Linked DNA regions of Pelobacter seleniigenes DSM 18267. The protein of the gene in region 1 binds, or shares a complex with, the protein of each later gene. Links are inferred from orthologs where the notes say so. Each region holds a gene or a part of one and is shown in the gene's direction. Other genes may lie near its edges.

Region 1 (2,749 bases):
GTCACTATTGATTTTGATCGCTCTTCCATGGGCCCAACATGCTGATTCTCAACAGCTTGCTCGTGCCGAGCGGCCTGTTTTGTTGACCGATCGAGTTATCTCGATTAGACTGAGGCACCGGCTTGTAAATCGTTAACAAGCGCTAAGGCTTGGGAGTGCGAAGCGAAACATATATGGAAAGTGTCATCTCCAAGATTGCAATCATGCTGGTCCCTGCGTTGCTGGCAGTCATGCTGCATGAAATTTCCCATGGCTACATCGCCGAACGTTTCGGCGACCCGACCGCACGGCTGCTAGGCCGTCTGACCCTGAATCCGTTCAAGCACATCGACCCCATCGGCACCATTGCGCTTTTTATTTTCGGTTTTGGTTGGGCTCGTCCGGTGCCGGTCAACCCGGGCAATTTCCGCCATCCAAAGCGGGACATGATCTGGGTCGCGGTCGCTGGACCGGTGACCAATCTTCTTCTGGCCATCGCGTCAGCGATTTTCTTGCGTGGCTTGGGATATATTGATCAGAGTTTTATCGGCGCTGCGGATACGTATATCAAGTTTTCAACTCCGGTGAAAATGATGCTGGGTTTCAGCCTCTATATCAACACCTTGCTTGGTGTTTTCAATCTCATCCCTGTGCCGCCGCTTGATGGCGGACGGATTCTGACCGGGGTACTGCCGGAGCGGCAGGCGGCTCTTATCGGCCGGCTTGAGCCCTTCGGCTTTGTATTGATCCTGCTGCTGGTGTTTTTCACCGATCTCTGGCGTGTGATTCTGGCGCCGATTATCAACACGTTGGTGGTGTTGATGGCGGGCAGCCAGGTTGAAGTGGTTCGGCAGGCAATGCACTTCCTGTTCGGACATTGAAAATATGCCGATCCAGATTCTGCTTGAAAACTTTTCCGGTCCCCTTGACCTTCTTTTGCACCTGATCAAAACCAATGAAATGGATATCTACGATATCCGGATTATGGAAATTACCGAGCAGTATCTATCGATTATCGAACAGATGAAGCAGCTTGATCTGGATGTCGCCGGAGAGTTCCTGCTGATGGCGGCCACCCTGATGCATATCAAATCTCGTATGCTGCTGCCGTCGAGTGAAGAGATTGAAGAAGAAGAGGGAGAAGATCCGCGCGCCGAACTGGTTCGGCGACTGCTTGAATACCAGCGCTACAAGGAGGCGGCCCGGTTATTTGAAAATATGCCGCAGTTGCAGCGTGATTATTTCACCGGTCTGGTCAGGGCTGCCGATTATCTGGAACTGGAAGATGCTGCCGATGAAGAAATCACGGTCGGAATCTATCAGTTGGCCGAAGCCTTTCATCGGATCCTCAGTCATCGGCCGAAAGAGGTCTTTCATGAAGTCGTCCGCGAATCGCTCTCCGTTGCGCAATATATCAGGCGACTTTCTGCCCGATTGGCGGAAAAAAAACGCATGGCTTTCCATGAGTGTTTTTCCCCCCGGGCTTCCCGGATTGAACTCGTTGTGACTTTTTTGGCCATGTTGGAACTGGTTAAAATGAGAATGATCAATATCGAACAGGTGAAAGAATTCAGTGAAATCTGGCTGACCCTGGTGGTCGCTCCCGAACAGCTTGATCAGCTTTCGGCAGTTGAGGATGCTCTTGGTTATGAATAATCTCAAGCAGCTGGTTGAAGCATTTATCTTTGCTGCCGACGGACCACTCAGCCTGGATCGTCTGTGCGCACTGCTTGAGCAACCCCGGGCAGTGGTCAGGCCTGTGGTTGAGGAACTGATGCAGGAGTATCAGCTTAGCGCACGCGGGTTCCGGATTTTTGAAATTGCCGGTGGCTACCAGTTCCGCACCCTTCCTGATTTTGCTCCTTACCTGCGCAGAATGGCCAAGGAGAGATCGGTTAAATTTTCCCAGGCGGCCCTGGAAACTCTCGCCATCATTGCCTATCGGCAACCGGTCACCCGGGCGGAAATTGAGTATCTGCGCGGGGTTGATTCCGGCGGGATTGTCAAGTCGCTGCTGGAAAGAAATCTGTTGCGCATTCTCGGTAAGAAGGATGTTCCCGGCCGCCCCCTTTTATATGGTACCAGTCGGCAGTTCCTTGAATTTTTCGGGCTGCGTGATCTGAACGACCTGCCGACTCTTAAAGAATTTGCTGCTTTGGACCCGGAACTTGTCGAGGCCGAGCCGCTAGCTCCGGAAGGAACCTGATGCCAATGGCAGAAAGAATACAGAAACTCATTTCCCAGGCGGGACTTGCTTCCCGGCGACAAGCTGAGCGCTGGATTGAAGAGGGGAAAGTCCTGCTCAATGGCCGTAAAGCCGGACTTGGTGACCGGGCGGATTTAACCGTGGATAAGGTTGAGGTCGCCGGGCGTGCACTGCAGGCTGCAGAGAAGAAGATCACCGTGCTGCTGAATAAGCCACGTGGCTATATCTCAACCCTGAAGGATCCCGGGGAAAGGCGCCTGGTGACTGAATTGGTTGCGGATATTCCAGCGCGCTTATTTCCGATCGGGCGCTTGGATTACAATACCGAAGGGTTGCTGCTGCTGTCGAACGACGGCGACCTGGCCCTGCGCTTGACCCACCCTCGCCATCATGTGAAAAAAACTTATCTGGTCAAAGGGCGGGGCCGTCTGACTAGCGATATGATCGGGCAGTTGGAACAGGGAGTTATGATTGATCAGTACAAGACCGCTCCGGCTCAGGTCGCAAAAGTGAGGAACTCGGCGACAACCTGCTGGTTTGAATTGACCATCAGTGAAGGGAAAA
Region 2 (4,619 bases), on another replicon or contig:
GCTCCGGGTTGTCGAGCTGAACCTGTTTGAGGCTGATTTTCTTCTCAAACAGGGGAGGGATTTCCAGAGTCGCGGTGATTCTGGGGATGATGGCAAGCGGAGCATCCTCCGGGCCGAGTTCGAGCTGCCTGAACTCGATGGCCAGACCGCGGTTAAAGGTCAGGGAACTGTGGCCGATGCGGACTGGCTGGGCGAGGGCTGCGCTCAACTCCTGTTCCAGGGATTGGCGATAATTGTCGAGGTCCAACTGGCTGGCAAAAACAATCAGAATTGTCGCCAGAATGGCGCAAAACAACAGGAAAAAACAGAAAACTCTGGTGGTTATTTTTAGTGATTGCCAAATCATGGACATTCTTTCGCTGGTCTTTAATGCCGGGGAAGGACCGGAGTTCCAGCAATCATAGCGATTCCGGATAGAACCGGCAAGGCTTATGCATGCAGCGGGGACTTCTATTCTTTACATGAAAGAAACCCGCTGATAACATGGCTCGCCCTCGGCGTGTGTTGTTTGGATGGCGTTCTGAGGCACAAAAGTTCAGCTTAACCCGCGGATGCCGGTTTTTTATCATGAAAATAAAACGTCTCGAAATCGTCGGTTTCAAATCCTTTGTGGACAAGGTCTCCCTTGATTTCCAACAGGGGATTACCGGCGTTATCGGTCCCAACGGCTGCGGGAAAAGTAACGTCGTGGATGCCATCCGCTGGGCGATGGGAGAGCAGAACGTCCGTCACCTGCGCGGGCGGGCCATGGAAGACGTTATCTTCGGCGGCAGTGAAACGCGCAAGCCCCATGGCATGGCCCAGGTTTCCATTGTTTTTGATAACAGCGCCAAACTTTGTCCGGAAGCCTATCGGGATTTCAGCGAGGTGATGGTGTCCAGGCGCTTGTACCGCAACGGGGACAGCGAGTATCAGATCAACAAGACCCCGTGCCGGTTGCTGGATATCACCGAGCTGTTCATGGATACCGGGGTCGGACCTCGTGCCTATTCCATTATCGAACAGGGCAAGGTCGGCATGATGGTCAGTGCCAAGCCTGAAGAGAGGCGGGTGCTGATCGAGGAGGTTGCCGGGGTTACCAAGTTCAAATCTCGTAAAAAATCAGCTGAACGCAAGATGGATGCAACCCGGCAGAACCTGGTGCGACTTGGCGATATTATTACCGAAGTGCGGCGCCAGATCGGCAGCCTCAAACGGCAGGCGCAGCGTGCGGAAAAATTCCGTGACCTGCGAACTGAATATAAACGGATTGAGTTGAGTTTAACCGGCAACCGTTTTCAGGGGCTGCATAAAAATATCGGCATTGTCACGGCTGAAAAGCAGGAGCGGGCAGACATTCTGGCGCGGCTCGATGCCCGGCTTGAAGAGGGCGAACTGCAACTGGAAGAAAGACAATTGCAGATGGCCGCGGCGGAAGCGGAACATGCCAGCGCACAGGAGAAAGTGTATCATCTTGGCTCCGAGGTCCAGCGGGTGGAGAATGAACTGACTCTGCTTGCCCGGCAGGCCGAACAGTCGGCCCGTCAAGAGCAGGAGCTGGTTGCTGATATTGCCTCCTCAACCCGGCAACTGACCGAACTGCAACAGGAATACGCCGGACTGCAACATCAGGACAAGGATGCCGACGGCGATCTCGCTCAGCTGCGGCAGCAGGTTGTCGAGCTTGAGACCGCTCTGCAACAGCAGCAGGGGCGGGAAACCCAGCTGAGTTCGGAGTATGAGAACTGCCGTAAGGAATTGATGACCCTTTTCGCCCAGGCCGGCCGCCTGGCCAACCGCTGTGATGAAATCGACCGCAGGCTGGACGCTGAAGCCAAGAGGCGGGAGCAGATTGCCAGCGACTCTGTGGCTATTCGCGAGCAGCAGAATGATTTTAAATCCCGGCGCGAGGAGTTGCTGGGCAAGCTGGAAGTCATTCGTTCCCAGCAGGAAGACACCCGCGACCGGCGCGAGGAATTGGCGGCTCGGTTGGCCGAGCAGAAGTCTTTGCTGGCCGGACAAGAGGCACAGCAGGGCGACCTCCAGCAGAAGCTGAACCTGTTGCAATCCAGGCAGGAATCGTTGCAGGAGTTGCAACGCAATTTTGAAGGTTATGAGGACGGCACCCGTGTGGTCCTGAATGCAAAAACCGGCTCCCGGTTGATCTTTGCCGATGCGCTACGGGTTCCGGCCGAGTTGGAAGTCGCCGTCGAAGTCGCACTGGGGAAAAGGTTGCAGGCCATTCCGGTTACGGGGGACGAATCAGTTTTTTCGCTGTTGCAGGTCCTGCAGGAGGAAAAAGCCCGAGCAGCACTGATTATCTCTGGCACAATGACTGCGGATTTTGCTTTTTCGCAGGGGACGCCATTAGTCCGGCTGGTGACCCCGGTGGGTGGGCATGATGCTTTGGTGCAGCGGCTCTTGACCGGGATTTATCTGGTTGATTCCGTCGTGGAATTCCTGACCGCGGTTCTTCCTCCGGGGCTGTTGCTGGTTGACCGTTCCGGCAATTGTCTTGATTGGCAGGGAGTTCTGGTCGCAGGCAATGCCGAAGCGGGCGCCGGTGGTCTGCTCCGTCGCCAGCGTCAGCTGGATGAGCTTGAACAGGAGATTGTCGAGGTTGAAAAACGCTGTCATGCCGGCGCGGCACGCCTGGAGGCCCTCAAGGAGGACCTGCTGCAATCCGAAGAAGCGCTGCTGGTGACCTCATCCGAAACGCATCGTCTGGAACTGGACGCTCTTGAACTGGGTAAGGACCGGCAAAGCCTGCAGGCGGATGAGGAACGGCTGAACAAAAGGCTGGAGTTGATTGTTTACGACCTGGAGCAGATCGACGAAAGCCGGGAGCTTCTGCTCCGCGAAAAGGACACTATCCTCTCCGGCCGGGAGCAGACCGATGAGCAGCAACGCCAGCTTGAACAACGGTCCCTGGAATTGCAGAGTGCCCAACAGGACCACCGGGAATCCATTGAGCAGACGCGGGAAGAACTGACCCGGCAAAAAGTGGCTTTAGCCGCCCTTGTTCAGCAGCAGCAATCCCTGCAGGACACGGTTAAACGGATCGGCCGGCAAAGTCAGGAGATTGAAGCTCGCATCGCGCAACTGCAGCAGAAGAAAGATGCCGGAGTGCTGGAGCGGAAACAGTGGGATGCCAGGGAATTGCGGCTACGGGCCGAACTGGATGTGCTCCTTGATCGCCGCGGTGAGCAGCAGAAAGAGAACGATGCTCTGCGCGAACGCTACGAAGAGCATCGCCAGGCCCTGGATGAATTTCGCGACCAACTGCGCCGGGTCCGTGGTGAGGCGGAAGATCTGCGCAAAACGGTTTCCGCATTGCAGCTTCGGCTCCATGAGCTGCAGGTCGATGCCGAGAACGTCCGCCAGAACGTGCTGGAACGCTACCGGGTTGATCTGGTCGAACATCGGGTCCCTGAAGCGACCGAGGATGAGCTGGAGCGGCAGCAGTTGCAGTTGCAGCGACTGCAGCAGAAGATCGATGCTTTGGGCGAGGTCAATCTGATGGCGATTGAGGAATATCAGGAGCAGGAAAAGCGCTACGATTTTCTCTCCCAGCAGAGAGATGACCTGAATCAGTCTTTGGATGCTCTGCAGAAAGCCATCAGTCAGATTAATCGCACCACCCGGCGGCGCTTCAAAGAGACCTTTGAAAAAGTGAATGAAACCTTTCAGCAGGTCTTTCCGCGGCTGTTCCGCGGGGGCAAAGCCGAGCTGCGCTTGACCGATGAGAATGACCTGCTGGAGACCGGGGTCGAGATTATCGTCCAGCCCCCGGGAAAGCGGCTGCAGAATGTCAACCTGTTAAGCGGGGGAGAAAAAGCCCTGACCGCAGTGGCCCTGATCTTTTCTTTATTTTTGATCAAACCGACACCTTTTTGTATCCTGGACGAGGTCGATGCTCCCCTCGATGATGCCAATATCGACAGGTTTGCAGAGATGGTCACCGAGATGACCGCTCAATCGCAATTTATTATTATTACCCACAGCAAAAGAACCATGAGTGTTCTGGACACCATGTATGGGGTCACGATGCAGGAACCGGGCGTCTCCAAATTGGTCTCGGTGCGCATGGAAGGCGGTGACCCCGAGGTCGACAGTCGATCGGCGCTGTCGGCATGATATTCTTTGACGATAGGAATACATAACCTGAAGAGTTGCACAGATGCCTTTTAAATTGTTACTCAATAAATTGTTGGAAGATATCCCCGGAGCGCAGGGGGCGGTCATTCTGGACTGGGAAGGGGAGGCCGTTGACCAGGTCGCCAGGATAAGCGAATACGATATGAAAGTTATCGGCGCTCACAACGGGATTATTCTCAACCAGTTGCGTGATGTTCTTGCGGTGATCGGCAGCGGAGCTCTTGAAGAGGTGGTTATCCGTACCGGCGAAAACAAGACCCTGGTGGCGCCATTGTCGCAGGATTATATGTTGGTTTTGCAACTCGGAGCGGATGCCATTGCCGCCCGGGCGGCCTTTAAAATGCGGCGCTGTGTTGAAGCTTTGCGCGACGATTTTGATTTCGCCTGAGCCGTAAGCCGTGCCGACGCTCCGCACTGGAAAATCGTTTTCCACTGCCTGAATTGAAAGATGAGGATGTAATTTTTTATGGAATGGCTACACA

The links.
Region 2: the proteins of N909_RS0119070 (region 1) and smc are in contact, whole or in part, in a crystal structure (PDB 3ZGX), measured with the Bacillus subtilis proteins. The link is inferred for Pelobacter seleniigenes DSM 18267 from one-to-one orthologs.

Annotation. Positions count from the first base shown.
Region 1 is NZ_JOMG01000004.1:459,824-462,572, forward strand. It holds N909_RS0119070 (segregation and condensation protein A), read left to right. Parts: upstream 1-864; coding sequence 865-1,635; downstream 1,636-2,749. Other genes in the region: N909_RS0119065 (site-2 protease family protein), read left to right, coding at 174-860; scpB (SMC-Scp complex subunit ScpB), read left to right, coding at 1,628-2,185; N909_RS0119080 (pseudouridine synthase), read left to right, coding at 2,191-2,749. UniProt on the Bacillus subtilis protein: Participates in chromosomal partition during cell division. May act via the formation of a condensin-like complex containing Smc and ScpB that pull DNA away from mid-cell into both cell halves.
Region 2 is NZ_JOMG01000002.1:17,388-22,006, reverse strand. The notes cover bases 218-4,316. They hold smc (chromosome segregation protein SMC), read left to right. Parts: upstream 218-567; coding sequence 568-4,116; downstream 4,117-4,316. Other genes in these bases: N909_RS0102660 (roadblock/LC7 domain-containing protein), read left to right, coding at 4,160-4,316; N909_RS0102670 (YhdP family protein), read right to left, coding at 218-346. In the rest of the region: more of N909_RS0102670, read right to left, coding at 1-217; more of N909_RS0102660, read left to right, coding at 4,317-4,525; signal recognition particle-docking protein FtsY, read left to right, coding at 4,604-4,619. UniProt on the Bacillus subtilis protein: Required for chromosome condensation and partitioning.